Regions from separate parts of the Janthinobacterium lyxosi genome, predicted to be linked through region 2. Evidence: predicted binding sites of a transcription regulator. Region 2 holds the regulator's gene; each other region holds the start of a gene.
The links. The regulator sigma-54, encoded in region 2, starts transcription at its own class of promoters, with help from an activator protein. The targets are predictions, from matches to a motif close to TGGCANGNAANCTGCTTT.

Region 1 (4,775 bases), on a different contig from region 2:
TGCACCACGCGGGCGGCTGCGCCGATGTCGGCATCGGCATGGCTGCCCAGATTTTCCTGGGTAAAGTCGATCAATCGCGCTTCGCGCTGCAGCAGGGCCAGCAATTGCAGGGCCGCGTCCGGCGTGGCTTCTTTCAAGATGATTGGTGCGGCGGCTGGCGCCGGAGCAGGGGCCACGGGCGCCACCGGGGCCACCTCGGGCAAGGACAGTTTTTCCACACGGGCCGCATAGGCGGCGTCCGACAGGGTGCTGAAGAAGGCGCCGAAAGCCAGCGGGACTCTGCGCCAGAACGATGGGTGGGACGATGGTGTGCTCATAGGAACTCGTTTCTCTGATCTGTAGGGGGAGGCGTCGGCGGCGCGGAACCGCTTCGCAAGGTGTTGCATGCGCCGGCCCAATGGGGCCGGCTGGCGTTTGCCCGCATGATACCAGCTACCGGGCTGTCGCCAAAGTCGCCGGCCCCCGCCCAGCGAGCTTGAAGCATGGATTTTCTTTGTTCCTGCGCAAGGAAACGCTCGATTGCGTGCCGCTTCGACTAAAATCGCGCATTATCTTTTCGCATTGCCTTTATGCCATGTCTACCGACTTTACCCCCTATCTAACCAGCAGCCTGTATATCGACAGCGACCATCCGGCCGTGCGCGCCAGGGCGGCCGAGCTGGCGGCAGGAGCGGTGGGCGACGCCGCCATCGCGGCCCGCTGCTTTGCCTTCGTGCGCGACGAGGTCGCCCACAGCTGGGATTACCAGCGCAATCCCGTTACCTGCCGCGCTTCCGACGTCTTGCAGCATGGCACTGGCTATTGCTATGCGAAGAGCCATTTGCTGGCCGCGCTGCTGCGCGCCAACGGCATTCCTGCCGGCCTGTGCTATCAACGCCTGGCTGTCGGCGAAGTGGGGCCGCCATTTTGCCTGCATGGCTTGAACGCCGTGTATCTGCAAGATTTTGGCTGGTACCGCATCGATGCGCGCGGCAACAAGCCCGGCGTCGCGGCTGCCTTTACGCCGCCGCAGGAGCAACTGGCCTTTCCCGTGCTGGCGCCCGAGGAGCGTGACTTGCCTGAAATCTGGCCGGCGCCGTTGCCGCAGGTGGTGGCTGCGCTGACCGGCTATGCGAACGTGCAGGACGTGGCGGCGCATCTGCCCGATGTCGAGATGCTTCCGCTTAGCAAATAATCCAGAGAAAGAAATCATGAGAAAAGTATCCATATGTCTGTTCGGCCTCTTGCTGCTGGCCGGTTGCGGCGGCAAGGGCGAGAGCGCGGGCCAGTCCAGTGCCGCGCGTCTCGATAGCAAGGAAAAAGGCAGCGAATTTCTTGCCTATGAACACAATGTCAGCGTCGATACGCACGAGGCGCAAGTGCGGCCGCTGTATGAAAAAGTGGTCGCCGCCTGCAAGGCCGACACGGACAATGGCTGTCTGCTGCTCGACTCCAGCGTCGACGGCGGCCGTTACGTGCATGCGCGCATCAGCATGCGCGCCAAGCCGGCCGGCATCAAGAAGCTGGTCGCGCTGGTCGCGGCCGAAGGCGACGTCACCAGCCAGGGCACCAAGGTGGAAGACCTGGGCCGTCCTGTACTCGACAGCAAGAAACGCCTGGAAATGCTCAAGCAATACCAGGCGCAACTGCAGGACCTGGAAAAGCGCTCGGGAGCGAACGTCGATGCCCTGATCAAGGTGACCAAGGAGCTGGCCACCGTGCAAGTGGAACTGGAGCAGGCGACGGCGGCCAACGCGTTGTTGATGCAGCGCATCGACACGGACTTGCTGAACGTGGTCATCGGCGCCGAAGGCAAGCAATCGTTCTGGCGGCCCGTCAAGCGCGCGCTGGGCAATTTCACGGAAAACCTGTCGGAAGGCGTGGCCAACGCCATCACGGTCATGGCGTATATCCTGCCGTGGCTGATCGCTTTCGTGCTGCTGTTCCCGCTGGGCCGCAAGGGCTGGCGCCGTTTGCGCGGAGTGCCGCGTAAGCATTGATTCGTATGGATTAACTTCTTCGGCGCACCGTTTTACGGCAATTTGAAACCTGGCTGCACAGTCCTTGTGCAGCCAGGTTTTTTTTCGTGCGGCGCTGGCTGCGTGCACCATGGCGGACGCCTGCTGGCGCTGGCATGCATTCTGCTTTAACAACATCGTATGCCCAGCTCGACCCCACGAACCCATCACAGGAGTCCCCATGTCACGACGCATCATCCTGAAAGCGGCCGCCGCCGGCGCCCTGGCCCTGGCCACATCCACCTATATGCAGGCAGCCCTGGCCGCCGATACCATCAAGGTGGGCATCTTGCACTCCCTGTCGGGCACCATGGCCATTTCCGAAACGTCGCTGAAAGACGTGGCGCTGATGACGATCGCGGAAATCAATGCCAAGGGTGGCGTGCTGGGCAAGAAGCTGGAAGCCGTGGTGGTCGATCCCGCGTCGAACTGGCCTTTGTTTGCGGAAAAAGCGCGCCAGCTGGTGGCGCAGGACAAGGTTGCCGTGGTGTTCGGCTGCTGGACGTCCGTGTCGCGCAAGTCGGTTTTACCGGTGTTCAAGGAACTCAACAGCCTGCTGTTTTACCCGGTGCAATACGAGGGAGAGGAGCTGGAAAAGAATGTGTTTTATACGGGCGCCGCGCCGAACCAGCAAGCGATACCGGCCGTCGAATACCTGATGAGCAAGGATGGCGGCGGCGCCAAGCGCTTCGTGTTGCTGGGCACGGATTATGTGTATCCGCGCACCACCAACAAGATCCTGCGCGCCTTCCTGAAAAGCAAAGGGGTCAAGGATAGCGATATCAGCGAGGTCTACACGCCGTTCGGCCACGCCGACTATCAAACCATCGTTGCCAACATCAAGAAGTTTTCCACGGGCGGCAAGACGGCCGTCATTTCCACCATCAATGGCGACTCGAACGTGCCGTTCTACAAGGAACTGGGCAATGCGGGCTTGAAAGCCACGGACGTGCCCGTCGTCGCGTTTTCCGTCGGTGAGGAAGAGTTGCGCGGCATCGATACCAAGCCCTTGCTCGGACATCTGGCGGCGTGGAATTATTTCGAATCCGCCAAGAACCCCGTGAATATGGCCTTCATCAAGCAGTGGAAGGCGTATGCGGTGGCACAAAAGTTGCCGAACGCGGGTTCCGTGGTGACGAACGACCCCATGGAAGCGACCTATGTGGGCATCCACATGTGGGCGCAAGCCGTGGAAAAAGCGAAATCGACGGATACGGACAAGGTGATCGCCGCCATGGCCGGCCAGAGCATGAAAGCACCATCGGGCTTCACCTTGACCATGGATGCGACCAACCACCATTTGCATAAGCCCGTGATGATCGGCGAGATCAAGGCCGATGGGCAATTTAATGTCGTGTGGAAAACCAAGGAAGCAATACGCGCACAGCCGTGGAGCCCGTATATCAAGGGCAATGAGGGCAAGCAGAAGTTGTAAAGAGCTTGCGCGTCGAATCGTCATCGCAACCCCAGGCAAAGCGCTGGGGTCAGACCCGCCGGGTCTGACCCCTGTCCTTGTCTTTGGGGGAAGGATACTTATCAAGACATCGGCTTTACTACATGGAATCCATGCGCATGCAGCTCCTCTCCAAATTACTGCTCCTCGCCTGCCTGTTGCTATCCTCGATGGCGCAGGCCGCCATCGATCCATCCTTACTCAAACCGCTGTCCGGCGACGACCCCGACACAAGGGTCGCTGCCGTCGCGCAGATCGCCGCGTTGGCCACGCCGGAGGCCGCCCGCGTGCTGCAAGCCTTGCAGGATGACGCTGTCTATGCCACGCCCGATGGCAAAGTGTATGTGGTCGACGGCGAGCAAGCCTACGATCCGGCAAGTGGCACGACCGGTCCGGTGCCCGATGGTATCGATGGCGTGATGGTCAACAACCGCTTGCGCGCCGCCGTGGCGGGTGCCTTGTCGGGCTTGCAGCTGCTGGCGCCGGAGCGCAGCGCCCGCCTGGCGGCTGCGCAAGCCTTGCAAAAGGCTGTCGATCCCGCGCAAATCCCTCTGATCCGCACCGCCCTGGGGCGGGAAAGCGATGCTGAAATTACGCAGATATTGCAGGTGTTGATCGCCAGCGCCAACCTGCAGGCGCCCGATGCGGCCACGCGCAAGCAAGCCGTGCAGGCGCTGGCCGGCAGCAGCGATGCGCGCTTGCTGCCCGAGCTGCAAGCCATGCTGGACAAGGGCACGGATGGGCGCGCCGGCGAGCCGGACGAAGCCGCGCAGCTGGCCGCCATCGAGACCATGCGCCAGATCAAGGGACGAGTGGCGCGCATGGAATTCGCCGGCAATGTGTTCTACGGCATTTCGCTGGGCAGCGTGCTGCTGCTGGCCGCGCTGGGACTGGCCATTACATTTGGCTTGATGGGCATCATCAACATGGCGCACGGCGAATTGCTGATGATAGGCGCTTACACGACCTATCTGTGCCAGCTGTTTTTCCGCAGCTACCTGCCCGGCCAGCAGGAGGCCTACCTGTTGGCCGCGCTACCGGCCGCTTTTCTCGTCGCGGGACTGGTGGGCGTGGCGCTGGAGCGCACGGTGATCCGCTGGCTGTATGGCCGGCCGCTGGAAACCCTGCTGGCCACCTGGGGCATCAGCCTGATCCTCATGCAGGCGGTGCGTACGATCTTCGGCGCGCAAAACGTGGAAGTGGCCAATCCGGCCTGGATGTCGGGCGGCGTGACCGTACTGGGCGGCCTCGTGCTGCCGTACAACCGGCTGGCCATCATTGCCTTTGCCATCGTCGTGGTCGTGGCCGTGTGGTTGATTTTGAAC
Region 2 (4,775 bases):
GCCAGGCCCGTGTACAGGGCATCGGCCGCGTTGATCGTCAAGCCTGTCAATCCCAGGTACAGGCCCAGTTGGCCCGCCAAGCGGGAAAGGAAATAACTGCCGCCCACGTCCGGGAACAAGCCAATATTGACTTCCGGCATGGCCATGCGCGTGCGGCCCGTGACGATGCGCAGGCGGTTGCCAGGCCCGGCTTGCGCCACGCCCATGCCGCCGCCCATCACCACGCCATCCAGCACGGCAATATACGGTTTCGGATAGAAATGAATCAAATGATTTAAAGCGTATTCTTCCGTAAAGAAATCTTCCAGCTGGGCACTGCCGCCTTGCGGCGTGGCCAGGCCCGCATCGTAAAAGAAGCGGATGTCGCCACCGGCGCACAAGGCTTTCTCGCTGCTGGAGCGGATGACCACGGCGTCCACCTGCGGATCGGCGCGCCAGGCCAGCAGGGCCGTGCTCAGGGCACGCACCATCTCCAGCGACAGGGAATTCAAGGCTTTCGGGCGGTCGAGAACGATGTGGCCCGTACGGTTGCGGATGGAGGTCTGGACGAAGTCGCTCATGGCAAAATGAAAAGAAGTGAGAGTGGCCACATTCTAGCGCCTGCGAGGGAACATTGCGTTCGACAGGTTCGGGCGCAAAAAAGGGCGCAAGGTGCGCCCCTAGTTGATCACAACCGGTTCAAAGTCGCAGGCCGTGGAACACGTGGAAAAACCGTAGCGAGCGGATGTGAGTTGTGGCTGAGAAGCGGAGCTGTGCGTATGCACAGTGAGCATCGGAGGCCGCAAATCGCGACGCGCAGCAGGTTTTTTGGTGTTCTTAGGCGGCGGCGAATTCTTCGTCCGAGTTGTCTGGCAGATGCTTGATCGCCTCTTTACCGTGCCCTTGCACTTTGGTTTTGTATTTCATCACTTGCCTGTCCAGCTTGTCGATCAGGGTATCGATCGCGGCATACAAGTCTTGCGCCAGGCTTTCCACGTAGACAGTTTTACCACTCAGACGCAGGTTGACTTCGGCCTTTTGACGTTTTTCTTTCTCTTTGAGGTTATCCACGGTCAGAATCACGGCAATATCGATGACTTGATCGAAATGACGTTTCACGCGCTCCAGCTTCGTTTGTACATATTCACGGATGGCTGGTGTGACTTCGAGATGATGTCCGCTGATGGTGAGATTCATACACACTCCTAAAGATGATCGGGTTCGTGCGGTCCATCCTATCCGGCCCGCAGAGGAACCGAAAAAAACTTACAAACACTTACGCAGGCTCACTGGCGGAATTTTCAACGCTTCCCGGTATTTGGCAACAGTACGTCGCGCAATCACCATGCCTTGTTCCCCCAGCATGTCCGCAATCTTACTGTCGGATAAAGGATTTTTAGGGTCTTCTGCTCCTGTCAGTTGCACGATCAATGCCCGTATCGCCGTCGATGACGCTTCGCCCCCCGCTTCGGTGGCGACGTGGCTACCAAAGAAATATTTCAACTCAAACATGCCATGCGGGGTCAGCATGTACTTTTGGGTTGTTACCCGCGAGATAGTACTCTCGTGTAAACCCAGTGTATCAGCTATTTCACGGAGCACAAGGGGGCGCATGGCAACGGCCCCATGCGAGAAAAAGTTCTTTTGTCTTTCTACTATCGCCTGCGCCACGCGCAAGATCGTGTCAAAGCGCTGGCGCATATTCTTGATCAGCCACTTGGCTTCCTGCAACTGTGCGCCCATGGCGCCCTCGCCCTTGCCCTGCTTGAGCAAGTTGGCGTACATGGCGTTCACGCGCAGGCGCGGCATGACGTCGTTGTTCAGGGTGACTTGCCAGCCATTGCGCGCGCGCTTGACGACGACGTCGGGCACCACGTAATCGGACACATCCGAGGCGAAGACGGCACCCGGATGCGGATTGCACTGGCGAATCACCGTCTGCGCTTCGCGCAAGTCCTCATCGTCGCAATCGAGGGCTTTTTTCAGCTTGTTGAAATCGCGCTGGGCAAACCAGGCCAGGTGCTTTTCCACGATGACGAGGGCCATGCGCCGCGTCACCATGGCGATGTGCGGCAAACGCTTGATTTGCAGCGCCAGGCATTCGGACGCATTGCGCGCGCCCACGCCGGGCGGATCGAAACTTTGCAGCAGCGACAAGGCCGTGCGCATCTCGTCGGCGTCGATTTCCAGCTCTTGCGGCAGGCGTGCCAGGATGTCGTCGAGCGACTCTTCCAGGTAGCCGTTGTCATCGAGTGCGTCGATGATCAGCTCGACCAGCGCGCGGTCGCGCAATTCGAGCACCGTCACGCGCATCTGCTCCATCAAGTGTTCGCGCAGGGTGCAGTGATGGGCTTCGAGTTGCGGGCGGGAATCTTCGTCGTCGGGCGCCTTGCCCCGGCTCGCCTCGCTCCAGTCGCTGTCGCCGCCCTCCGCTGCAGCCGGGCTGTCGCCGGCGGCCTCTCCGTCAAAGGTTTCCGCTTCGGCCGGCGCTGCAGGCGCCTCCTGGCCTGGCGGCTGGGGCGGTGCTTCGGCCGGCGCAGCCGTGGAACTCAAGGCGCCATCGGACAGCAGGCGCAGCGAACGGTCGAGCGGATCGTCGAGGCGTTCGAGCAAGGGATTGTCCGTCAGCAATTGCTCTAGCTCCTGGTGCAATTCCAGGGTAGACAATTGCAACAGGCGTATCGATTGCTGCAACTGCGGCGTCAGTGCCAGGTGCTGCGAAGTGCGCAGCTGCAATGATTGTTTCATTGGCTCACATGCGGAAGTGTTCGCCCAGATAGACCCGGCGTACCGACTCGTTCGCGATGATGTCGTCGGGGCGTCCCGACGCCAGCACCGAGCCCTGGTTGATGATGTAGGCACGGTCGCAGATACCCAGCGTCTCGCGCACATTATGATCGGTGATCAGGACACCGATATTGCGCTCCTTCAAGAAGCGCACGATGCGCTGGATCTCGATCACGGCGATGGGGTCGACACCGGCGAATGGCTCGTCGAGCAGCACGAAACGCGGGTCGGTGGCCAGCGCGCGGGCGATCTCCACGCGGCGGCGCTCGCCGCCCGACAGGGACAGCGCCTGGTTCTCGCGCAACTTTTCAATCTGCAAGTCGGCCAGCAATTTATCCAGGCGCTCCTCGATCTCGGCCTTCTTCAGGGGACGGCCTTCGACGGTCTGGATTTCCAGCACGGCGCGGATATTGTCTTCCACCGTCAGCTTGCGAAACACGGACGCTTCCTGCGGCAGATACGACAGGCCCATCTGCGCGCGGCGGTGGATCGGCAGGCGGGAAATGTCCACGCCGCTGATATCGATGCTGCCGCCGTCGGACGGCACCAGGCCGACGATCATGTAGAACGAGGTGGTCTTGCCGGCGCCGTTCGGACCCAATAGCCCGACCACTTCGCCGCATTCGACTTGCAGCGAGACATCATGCACGACTTGCCGCTTGCCATAGGTTTTTTGCAGCCCGCGAACGATCAGGGTGCTGCCGCAACGTGTATTGTCCATTATTTCTTTCCTGGCGCGGGCGTGGCCGGCGCTTTCTCCGCCGCCGGTGCCTTGGGCTTCGGCTGGATCACCATGCGCACGCTGCCGCCATCCGGGGTGCTGGTGCCGCTATTCGAATTTTCCATCGCAAATTCTTCCTTGCGGCTGTCATACGAGATGAAGGCGCCATTGGCCACGTCAGTCACTTTTGTGCCTTCCAGGCGCGTCAGCTTGGCCCTGGAAAACAGTTTCACCACTTCCGTCTTGTTGTCGTATTCCACGCGCTCCGCTTCGCCTTCGACCCACAGGTCGCCCGCGCCATCGCGCTTCTGGCGGAAGGTGGCCAGTTTGCCGGGATCGGCCCAGAAGGTAATGAACTGGTAGCCTTGCGGGTCTTCCGTGATCAGGGCCCGGCCCGCCTTCATGGTCAAGGTACCCTTGACCAGCACGACGTCGCCCGTCAGGGTACGCACCTGCTTGATGTCGTCGACATGGCCGCTACGTGCCGTGATGACAGCTTCCTTCTCGGAATCGGCCTTCTCGGCATGCGCCACGCCCATCATGGCCAGAGAAAATACGGTCAACAGCAAGATGTTCTTCATAGTATGGTTTCCTTGTTTCATTCTGTCATTTTGCCGCCGCGGCCGGGCGCGGTTTCGGCGGGAGGACCATGCGCAGCGCATTCTGCACTTCCACCACGCCGGTAGCGTTATTCGCCTTCATGCCGATGCCATTGATGCGCGAGGCGCCCGTCAGGATATCGACAGGCACGTCCGTTTCCATTCTTTCCTCATCCGGAAACACCGTCAGCGCTTCCGTCTTGACTGTCAGGTTCTGCGCCTTCGGACTGGCCACCCGGTCGATCACGACCTTGCGGCGCAGTTGCAGCCGGGTATTGTCCTGATCGATATGCGCCAGCTCCGCATTCATGTTCATCGGCGGCATGCCGGGCGTGAGCTTGCGCACGAAAGGCTGGTCGATATCGGATGAATCATCCAGCGGATAATGCGTGAGCTTGGTGCCCGACACGATATAGCTGGGCTTGCCCGTCAAGTCCATGCGCACCAGGCTGAAATTGGTGATGAAATAGTCTGGCTCATCCAGATGCTTGCTGGCCGTGATGTCCTGGGCATTCTTGTTCATCACTTCCAGCAGCCAAAAACTGCCCAGCGCAAAGACGACGGCCCCCAGCACGGTAAAAATCATGCGCCAGCGATGGGCGCCTCCTGGCTTACGCATAGGGTTTCACTCTTTCAAATGTCACTGGCGGCGAGGCAATGCGCCTCACTCCAGGAACGGCGCCATGACG
Region 3 (4,775 bases), on a different contig from region 2:
AGGTAGCGCACGCCGTTGTCTTCCGGCTCGGGCAGCTTGCCCGCGTTGATGTTGACCTGGATGGCGGGCAGGATCAGGGTCGGCATGTCGAGGGTGGCGTCGCGGCCCGTGCGCATGGCCACGAATTGTTCTTCCGTGATGCCGTCGCGCAAGTGGATGTTGCTGGCGCGCTGTTCGGCCACCGTCACTTCCCAGCGCGGCGCGCGGCCGTTGGGCGGGTAGTCGTGGCACATGAACAGCCTGGTTTGCGGCGGCAGCGACAGCAGGCGCTGCACGGAGCGGTACAGCAGGGACGCGGAGCCGCCTGGAAAGTCGCAGCGGGCCGAACCCACGTCCGGCATGAACAGGGTGTCGCCCACGAAGACGGCGTCGCCGATCTGGTAGGCCAGGTCGGCCGGCGTATGGCCGGGCACGTGCAGGGCGCGCACTTCCAGCTTGCCAATATGAAACACCTGGTCGGGCGCGAACAGTTGGTCGAACTGCGAGCCGTCGGCCTTGGCGTCATCCTGGTGGTAGACGGCAGCGAAGGCTTGCTGCACCGTCTGGATGGCGGCGCCGATGGCCACGTCGCCGCCCACCTGCTGCTGCAGGTAGGGCGCGGCGGACAGGTGGTCGGCATGCGCATGGGTTTCCAGCAACCAGCGGCATTGCAAGCCATGTTCACGCACGAAGGCGATCACCTTGTCGGCCGACGTAGTCGAGGTACGGCCCGCCTTGGGGTCGTAGTCGAGCACGGAATCGATGATGGCGCAGTCCTGGCCATCCGCTGCGTAGACGACATAGGTGACGGTGGCGGTGGCGGGGTCGAAGAAAGCTTGGATTTGTGGGGTCATCGCGGCGGCAAAGTACGGACAGGGAAGGGCATTATATCGCCAGGGTGCGCTAAAAAATGTTGGAAATTGAGATTAAACATGCGAAAAACAGATAAGCGGGCATGCATGCGCCCGTCGCAGTCGTGCACGCCCTGGCGCTTGCTGCGTGGTAACCTCATTCTGACAAGGAGGAATTCATGAACGATATCACTGCACGCAGCGAAGAGTACCGCGGTTTTACGATTTCGGTGACCCCGCAAAAGGACAACGACGATTTATGGGATTTTACCTACCGCCTGCAGCGCGAAGGCGAGAGCGCGGCGCAAGCGATCACGCGCAGCCGCACCCTGGGCGGCTATGCGGCGCCCGAGACGGCTTGCACGGCCGGCCTGGAAGTGGCCAGGACGGAAGTGGATAATCTGCTGCGTCCTTGAGTCAGCGTAAATCGTTTAGCCCGAAAAGTGAGCCTGACTACGTGTTGGTGCCTGAAACACATCGCTGCCAGTCGCGCTTCATGCTACGATTTCCACTATTGAGTCAGTCACAAGGAGGCACCCCATGGAAAGCAGTTCTAAAATTCACTATAAAGGCTGGGAAATCGTTCCCCTGGTCGTGCCCACCACCGATGGCAAATGGTCGGCAAGTTGCGACATCGAACGCGCCACCGCGGAAGGCCTGGAAGTGTTCGAAGGCTCGACCATGCAGTTCGTGCGCGACGACGAGGATGGCGCCATTGCCGCCGCCTGCGAGGAAGCCGTGCGCCAGATCGACAACATCATCGCCAACCCGCTGGTGCGGCTGGCCTAGTTTTTTTGTTTTTTCAGTTTCATTGTGTTCCTGCAGCCGGCGCCCGCCGGCTGTGTTGCGTTTGGCGCGCTGCAAGGTCTGCGCCCATCCAGCTAAATCCACGGCCTGTTGCATGTTTCAATATGATGTTTCATATGAAATAGTTGAAACGTAATTGAAACATCGCGACTATCGGGCATCACATCCTGTTCCCTTGCGTGACAGCGCGCGCCACGCTGCTGCCTGGCCGTTTCCCTCGTATTGCACTGTGTTGTAGCGCACTTTTTGGGCGAGCGCATGGCCCTGGCACGGCATTTGCAATACTGATACTCATAGCAAGTCCATGAAACATTCGGGACGACCCGAATCCCATAAGGTGAACACATGACTCAATACTCCGCAGGTGCTGCATTCCGCAAGGCCGTCCAGGAAGAATCCCCGTTGCAAGTCGTCGGCGCCATCAATGCCAACCACGCCTTGCTGGCCAAGCGCGCCGGCTATAAAGCCATTTATCTGTCCGGCGGCGGTGTCGCGGCCGGCTCGCTGGGCTTGCCCGATCTGGGTATTTCCAGTCTGGACGACGTGCTGACCGATATCCGTCGCATCACCGACGTGTGCGACCTGCCGCTGCTGGTCGATGCCGACACGGGCTTCGGTTCGTCCGCCTTCAATGTGGCGCGCACGGTGAAATCGATGATCAAGTTCGGCGCCGCCGGCCTGCACATCGAAGATCAGGTGGGCGCCAAGCGCTGCGGCCACCGTCCGGGCAAGGAAATCGTGAGCAAGGAAGAAATGGTCGACCGCATCAAGGCAGCCGTCGATGCGCGCACGGACCCCAACTTCGTCATCATGGCGCGCACCGATGCGCTGGCCGTCGATGGCCTGGAAGCGGCACTGGAACGCGCCGTCGCCTGCGTCGAGGCGGGCGCCGACATGATCTTCCCTGAAGCCATCACGGACCTGGAGATGTACGCCACGTTCGCCAAGGCCGTCAATGTGCCTATCCTGGCCAATATCACGGAATTTGGCGACACGCCGCTGTTCACGCTGGACGAGCTGCGCAGCGCCCACGTGGGCCTGGCCCTGTATCCGCTGTCGGCCTTCCGCGCCATGAACAAGGCTGCCGACAACGTCTACCGTGCCCTGCGCCGCGACGGCACGCAAAAGAATGTCGTCGACACCATGCAGACGCGCATGGAGCTGTATGAATCGATCAATTACCACGACTTCGAGCAAAAGCTCGATGCCCTGTTCGCCGCGCAAAAGAAATAAGTAAAGAAGCAGGGACCGCATGCCGGTCCCGCAGTGACGCACCCGAGACTATTCAATCTGGAGAACACAATGACCGCACCGCAAGTCGCTACTTTCAAGCCTAAAAAATCCGTCGCCCTGTCCGGCGTTACCGCCGGCAACACGGCGCTGTGCTCGGTCGGCAAGACCGGCAACGATTTGCACTACCGCGGCTATGACATCCTGGACGTGGCCGACAGCTGCGAATTCGAGGAAATCGCCTACCTGCTGGTGCACGGCAAGCTGCCCACGGCGGCCGAACTGAAAGGCTACAAGGCCAAGCTGAAATCCCTGCGCGGCCTGCCGTCGGCTGTCAAGTCGGCCCTGGAAGCGCTGCCGGCCGCCGCCCACCCGATGGACGTGATGCGCACGGGCGTGTCGGTGCTGGGCTGTACCTTGCCTGAAAAAGACGACCATAATGCGCCTGGCGCGCGCGACATCGCCGACCGCCTGATGGCGTCGTTCGGCTCCATGCTGCTGTATTGGTACCACTACAGCCATAATGGCAAGCGCATCGAAGTGGAAACGGACGACGACTCGATCGGCGGCCACTTCCTGCACCTGCTGCACGGCGAAAAGCCGTCGGCGTCGTGGGAAAAAGCCATGCACACCTCGCTGATTCTGTACGCGGAACACGAATTCAACGCCTCGACCTTCACCAGCCGCGTCATCGCCGGCACGGGTTCGGACATCCATTCGGCCATCACGGGCGCCATCGGCGCGCTGCGCGGCCCGAAACACGGCGGCGCGAACGAAGTGGCGCTGGACATCCAGAAGCGCTACGACAATGCCGATGAAGCGGAAGCGGACATCCGCGAGCGCGTGTCCAACAAGGAAGTGGTGATCGGCTTCGGCCACCCCGTCTATACGATTTCCGATCCGCGCAACAAGGTCATCAAGGAAGTGGCCCGTTCGCTGTCGCAGGAGGCGGGTTCCACGAAAATGTTCGACATCGCCGAGCGCCTGGAATCGGTCATGTGGGAAATCAAGAATATGTTCCCTAACCTGGACTGGTTCTCGGCCGTGTCCTACCACATGATGGGCGTGCCGACGGCGATGTTTACGCCGCTGTTCGTCATCTCGCGCACCTCGGGCTGGGCCGCCCACATCATCGAGCAGCGCATCGACAATAAGATCATCCGTCCGAGCGCCAACTATGTCGGCCCGGAAGATCTGGAATTTGTGCCGATCAAGGACCGCAAATAATGAGTGCCAACATGAGTATTAATATGAATACGCTGCACCGCAAACCCTTGCCGGGCACCCAGCTAGACTATTTCGACACGCGTGCCGCCGTCGATGCGATCCAGCCAGGCGCCTACGCCACCTTGCCCTACACCTCGCGCGTGCTGGCCGAAAACCTGGTGCGCCGCTGCGACCCGGCCACCTTGAATGCTTCCCTGAGCCAGTTCATCGAACGTCGCCGCGACCTGGACTTTCCATGGTTCCCCGCCCGCGTCGTCTGCCATGACATCCTGGGCCAGACGGCCCTGGTCGACCTGGCAGGCCTGCGCGACGCCATCGCGGCCCAGGGCGGCGACCCGGCCCTGGTCAATCCCGTCGTGCCGACGCAGCTGGTGGTCGACCATTCGCTGGCCGTCGAATGCGGCGGCTTCGATCCTGATGCCTTTGCCAAGAACCGCGCCATCGAAGACCGCCGCAACGAAGACCGTTTCGACTTCATCGACTGGACCAAGAAAGCGTTCAAGAACGTTGACGTGATTCCGCCAGGCAACGGCATCTTGCACCAGATCAATCTGGAGCGCATGTCGCCCGTGATCCAGGTGCAGGATGGCGTAGCCTATCCCGACACCCTGGTGGGCACGGATTCGCATACGCCGATGGTCGATGCGCTGGGCGTGATCGCCATCGGCGTGGGTGGACTGG
Region 4 (4,775 bases), on a different contig from region 2:
CGCATTTACTTCTTCGACACCTTCTGGCGCGACATCTTGCGCAGCTTGGCTTGCTCGAAGCGCGCATGCTGCTCCGGCGTCTCCAGCACCAGCGGCGGCACGGCCACCGGCTTGCGGTTGGCGTCCACGGCCACCATCGTGAAATAGCAGCTGTTGGCATGGCGCACCAGGCGCTGCTGAATGTTTTCCGTCACCACGCGGATGCCCACTTCCATCGAGGTCGTGCCCGTGTAATTGATCGAGGCGAGGAACGTCACCAGTTCACCCACGTGAATAGGCTGCAAGAACATCACCTGGTCCACGGACAGGGTCACCACATAGCTGCCCGAGTAGCGGCTGGCACAGGCGTAGGCGACGCTATCGAGGTATTTCAGGATGGTGCCACCGTGCACGTTGCCGGAAAAGTTGGCCATATCGGGCGTCATCAAGACCGTCATCGTCAGTTCGTGGGCCGACCAGTTCATCGCGCTGTCCAAAGTGTTCTCCAAAGGGGAAAGTGAGGGGGATGTGAAAACCGGCCCCAGGGGCCGGTGCAGACCTTACAGGCCCAGGGTGTCGATATCGGCCAGCGAGTCGCGGCCCTTGTCGGAAATGTCGTGCCCCTCGCCTTCGGCGCGCGCCACGATGTGGGCTTTCTTGCCCAGGAAATAAGCCACCTCCGTGTCCAGCTTGGTCAGCGGATCGGCGGCGACGGCGCGCAAACCCATGATGCAGCGGCGCAGGAACAGCAGTTGTTGTGCTTTCTCGGTGATGGACAAACGGCCATCGCGGGCGTAGCTGAGCAGCTTCAGGCCGGACAGGCGCTTGGCATTGCGGGCAACGCAAGCACTGGGGCGCTCGGTCTTGATACCGCGAGCAACTTGCTCCAGCGCGTCATATTCATCGGTTGTTAATTTCTCGTTCTTCATTACTTTTCCATAAGAGGCCAGGTGTTCGGCCCCCATGGTACGCGCCCCGCTGCGCATCGGCAACAGGCAACGTGATTCAGTCGCCATCCGCCCCACGGACGGCGTGCTGAAAATGCGCGAGGATCGCGCTTATTTGTAGGTGCGCAACAGCAGCCACGCCAGGCCACAACCGGCCACGGCGCCCGCCAGGGCCAGCGCTGCGAGGTTTTTACTGGTGATCACAGGGCGCCGGCCCAGGTAGATTTTGTTATGCAAGGAATTGCCCATGATGGTCTCCTGTACAAGAATTTTTATGATGTCTCATTATAAGAACAGAATCGTGACGGCTGCATGACACACAGCAGTTAGCGCTTGATTTGTATCCACTCGGCAACATTTATTGGCATTTTTGTTGTTTAAATGGCGTGCCGATCCCGCCGCCCGCGCCATCCATTTCCAACTAGAAATAAACAGGGCGCGGCAGCGCATGAGCGCTCAGGTGCGCGACGACTTGCTCTCAGCCCATCTTGACGGGCGGCGGTGGTGGCGTCGGTTCCTCGACGGGCACGGGATCCGTGTGCGGCGGTTTTTCCGGCGGCGGCGTCAAAGGATCGCCTTCGGGCGGCGGCGGGATATCCGGTTCAGGCGTGCTGTGCGCACGCAGCGGGGCATGACGGGATCGTGGCTGCATGGTGACCTCCTTTTGCCCCACTGTAGCCGATGACGGGAAAGACTGGCGCCCGCGAGCCGCACTATTCACGCATGAAAAAGGCGCTGTCCACTTGAGCAGAGGAAGTCCAGGCGTCCTCCATGTTGCCGACCCAGAGCCTGCGCTGGCCAGCTCAGCTGTTATAGGCATGCACCTGTGAAGGCGGCGTAAACCGTCGATTTTTTTTACACAAGCGCGAAAAACGGCACACCTGTTTTCATAAGCTGTTGAATTTAAATACAAATATTACATGGTACGAATTCTGCTTCAAGGGCGTATGAGGTTATCTGAGGCAGCCGCCACAGTGACCTGGTCCGATCAATCCTCACGCTGAAGGAAATGCCATGAAACCGCTGTCCTCATTCCTGCGTTTCGCTCTCTCCGCGGCCGCCATCGGCGCCGCGCTGATCAGTGCTCCTGCACTCGCTGGTCCTTTGTTTACCGTCAATGAAGGTTCCGTCCCCGGTACCATACCCAATCTGGTTGTGGCCGACCGCATCAGCTTTGAATATCACGCGCGCGTCGAACAAACCATCGTTGGCGGTTTGGGTGGTGGCAACGATCCCTTCATTGAAACAGGCTTTCTGACCAAGGCCGCTTTCGGCAGCCCCACCGGCGGCAGCGTGCCATCGCAACTGAACGCCCTCAATGGCTATGGCATGTATGGCCTGTTCACCATCACCGGTCAGGCGGATACTCTGTCTGGCGGGATCCACGCCAACTTTCAAACCCTGACCATGACGCTGTACATCGACCCCAACCAAAACACCTCACTGTCGGTCAGTAACGTAGCAGGCTCGCCGGTGAATGTAGGTGGCGTCTCCGGGGATGATTATGCGATCGTGACCTACACGCTCGATCTGGGCGAAGCACACATTTTCGCCGGCCTGGCCCAAGGCGACTTCAAGGCCTTGCTTAACGCCACGCTGACGCCGCAAGGACAGTTGTTTTTCGTCAATCCCAACCCGTTTTTCCCGTTGGAGTCCCTCAGCGGAAATACGAACAGCTTCATCGGTGGCAGCTTGACCAACAGTTTCATCGCGATGGCCGACGGCGGCGGTCTGGAATTATTTCAAGCAGCTGTACCTGAGCCAGGCACCATCGCACTGCTCGGTATCGGCCTGTTTGGCCTGGGCATGACTGCGCGCCGCCAGCAAGACAAGCAGCGCCAGGCTTGATATACGATCCAGTTTACAAGCCGCTGATGTCCTCAGCGGCTTTTTTCGCTGCGGCAGCCAGCAAACGCATGCCGTTCACGCATGCGTCCTCCCGTTGACCGGCGCCACCAGCAAGTCTTGCAGCGGCCGGCGCAAGGAGCGCGCCTGGGCCGCCGGACCGGCGCCGATGCGGCCAAGGAACACGGCCCGCTCGACCACCACCGCACCCAGCACGGCCTGGCATTGCACCGCCAGTTCCTGCGCCAGCTCCAGCATGCCGTCGGTGCGCGAAAAGGCCCGCCGTTCGCGCACATAACGGGCGAAGATCAACGGCGTCAGCTCCGGCTGCAACTGCAGGCCCAGCTGCGTGGCCGTCAGCCAGAAGCGCTGCATGGCGCGGCCCGCCGCCACGTAATCGTCGATATGGCGCGGCGGCGCATCGGCCAGCAACACGAAATGCGCGGCGCAATACAGGCCTGGCAGCAAGTCCATCTGCAGGCGCGGGGCAATGGTACCCGCCAGCCAGGTATTGAAAAAATCCACGCGGCGCCAGCTGTGCATGACCCAACGCATCAGCCGCGCCGTCATCGGGTCGACGCCCAGCGCCTGCTCCGGGATGCGGTCGCTGCTGAAACGTGCACCCCATTCGATGACGTCACGGTGCACCTTGTGCGCTTCGGGCATGGTCAGGCGCAGCTTCGCATTGTCGAACATCAGACGCGCGCAGGCCAGGCGCGCGCGCCAGCCTTCGAACCACTGCACAGCGTAGCCAGGCGGCAAGCTGGCCGCCAGCGCCGCCTTTTCGCTGGCGCGCAGATGGCGCGTGCTGAGCCGTCGCCGCTGCACGCTGCGCTGCGGCAGGAAGGCCGCCAGCGGGTCGGGCAGCATGCCGGGGCTGTCGACAAAGCGCACGTCTAACGTGGGCAAGGTATCGGGCAAGCCGCCGCGCCGACGCGCCTCCACGCGCAAACCATGGCTGCTGGCCGCCAGTGCCATGCTTTCGAGCAAGGCGCCCAGCGATAGCTGGCTGGGATGGCCGTCGAGATCGTACACGCAATGGCTGCGCGTATCGAAGCCATGCACGACGACATGGCGCTGCTCCACGACTTCAAAGCGCCACGGCTGCGTATTGTCGCCGCTGGGCGCCCAGCGCGCCTGGTCGAGAATGTTTTCCAGCACGGGATCGATCAGCAGTGCTTGTACCATTTATGCCCCCTGCGCGGCGCGGCGCCGCTTGATGATGGCCATCGCCAGCCGTTGCAGCGGATGACGGTTGCCGCCGGGACGCCAGGTATGCACGAGCTTGTTGCGGTAGGCGTCGAAATGCATGCCGTGCGGCGCCGCCATCACCTTGCCGCGTTTCAATAAGATCTTCAGCGCCTCGGTGGCGGCTGCGCCCGCGCACAGCTGGCAGCCCATGATGGTCGACGGCCCGCGCCGCTCCTTCAGGTTGATGGCCGACGGGTCGACCAGATAAGGGCCGTGCAAGCCGGCCGGCGCCAGCCCGACGAGAAAACGCAAAGCTTTTTCTTCTTCAGGCAAGTCGCCCCAGCCAAAATACTCTTCGAACGTCATGCCGCCCGGCATGAAGCTGAGCACGGCCGTGCCCATGCCCAGCGGCGCGGCCGTGATGGCGGGAATGCCCAGGCGCGCGCAGGTGGAGAAGGTGGCCTGGCGCGCGGGAAAGGCAAAGAAATCCAGGCCGTCCACGTACAGGTCGACACCGGCAAAAAACTCGGCCAGGTTGCTGTCGTGTATGCCGTCTGGAAATTGTTTAATCTCCAGTTCGGGATTGATATCACGCGCCATCTGCGCCAGCACCGCTACCTTGGGCTGGCCCAGGGTGGACATCATGGCGCCGGCCTGTCGATTGAAGTTGGCGATATCGAAAGTGTCGAAATCGGCGATGTGAAAAGCGCCGATGCCCAGCCGCGCCAGGGTCAGCAAATGCACGCCGCCCACGCCGCCCATGCCGGCAATGGCCACGCGCTTGCCGCGCAAGCTGTCCTGCTCCGCTTGCGT

Region 1: urtA (urea ABC transporter substrate-binding protein) is a predicted target of sigma-54. The motif match lies at 2,110-2,127, and genes of this name have one in related genera.
Region 3: prpB (methylisocitrate lyase) is a predicted target of sigma-54. The motif match lies at 1,903-1,920, and genes of this name have one in related genera.
Region 4: pepA (flocculation-associated PEP-CTERM protein PepA) is a predicted target of sigma-54. The motif match lies at 1,848-1,865, and genes of this name have one in related genera.

Annotation. Positions count from the first base shown of each region.
Region 1 is NZ_JBNYXM010000011.1:75,350-80,124, forward strand. It holds gene ACQ4WP_RS13810 (DUF2760 domain-containing protein) at 1-317, opposite strand, end outside; gene ACQ4WP_RS13815 (transglutaminase-like domain-containing protein) at 575-1,174, shown strand; gene ACQ4WP_RS13820 (DUF4349 domain-containing protein) at 1,191-1,979, shown strand; gene urtA (urea ABC transporter substrate-binding protein) at 2,179-3,432, shown strand; gene urtB (urea ABC transporter permease subunit UrtB) at 3,570-4,775, shown strand, end outside.
Region 2 is NZ_JBNYXM010000023.1:52,950-57,724, forward strand. It holds gene ACQ4WP_RS21465 (enoyl-CoA hydratase/isomerase family protein) at 1-560, opposite strand, end outside; gene hpf (ribosome hibernation-promoting factor, HPF/YfiA family) at 817-1,176, opposite strand; gene ACQ4WP_RS21475 (RNA polymerase factor sigma-54) at 1,246-2,727, opposite strand; gene lptB (LPS export ABC transporter ATP-binding protein) at 2,732-3,487, opposite strand; gene lptA (lipopolysaccharide transport periplasmic protein LptA) at 3,487-4,068, opposite strand; gene lptC (LPS export ABC transporter periplasmic protein LptC) at 4,094-4,705, opposite strand; gene ACQ4WP_RS21495 (KdsC family phosphatase) at 4,751-4,775, opposite strand, start outside.
Region 3 is NZ_JBNYXM010000005.1:247,670-252,444, forward strand. It holds gene ACQ4WP_RS07330 (MBL fold metallo-hydrolase) at 1-833, opposite strand, end outside; gene ACQ4WP_RS07335 (hypothetical protein) at 1,010-1,246, shown strand; gene ACQ4WP_RS07340 (hypothetical protein) at 1,371-1,619, shown strand; gene prpB (methylisocitrate lyase) at 1,983-2,870, shown strand; gene prpC (bifunctional 2-methylcitrate synthase/citrate synthase) at 2,940-4,094, shown strand; gene acnD (Fe/S-dependent 2-methylisocitrate dehydratase AcnD) at 4,118-4,775, shown strand, end outside.
Region 4 is NZ_JBNYXM010000043.1:2,582-7,356, forward strand. It holds gene ACQ4WP_RS26620 (acyl-CoA thioesterase) at 6-464, opposite strand; gene ACQ4WP_RS26625 (hypothetical protein) at 540-908, opposite strand; gene ACQ4WP_RS26630 (hypothetical protein) at 1,038-1,175, opposite strand; gene ACQ4WP_RS26635 (hypothetical protein) at 1,405-1,578, opposite strand; gene pepA (flocculation-associated PEP-CTERM protein PepA) at 1,941-2,774, shown strand; gene ACQ4WP_RS26645 (nitroreductase family protein) at 2,850-3,959, opposite strand; gene ACQ4WP_RS26650 (ThiF family adenylyltransferase) at 3,960-4,775, opposite strand, start outside.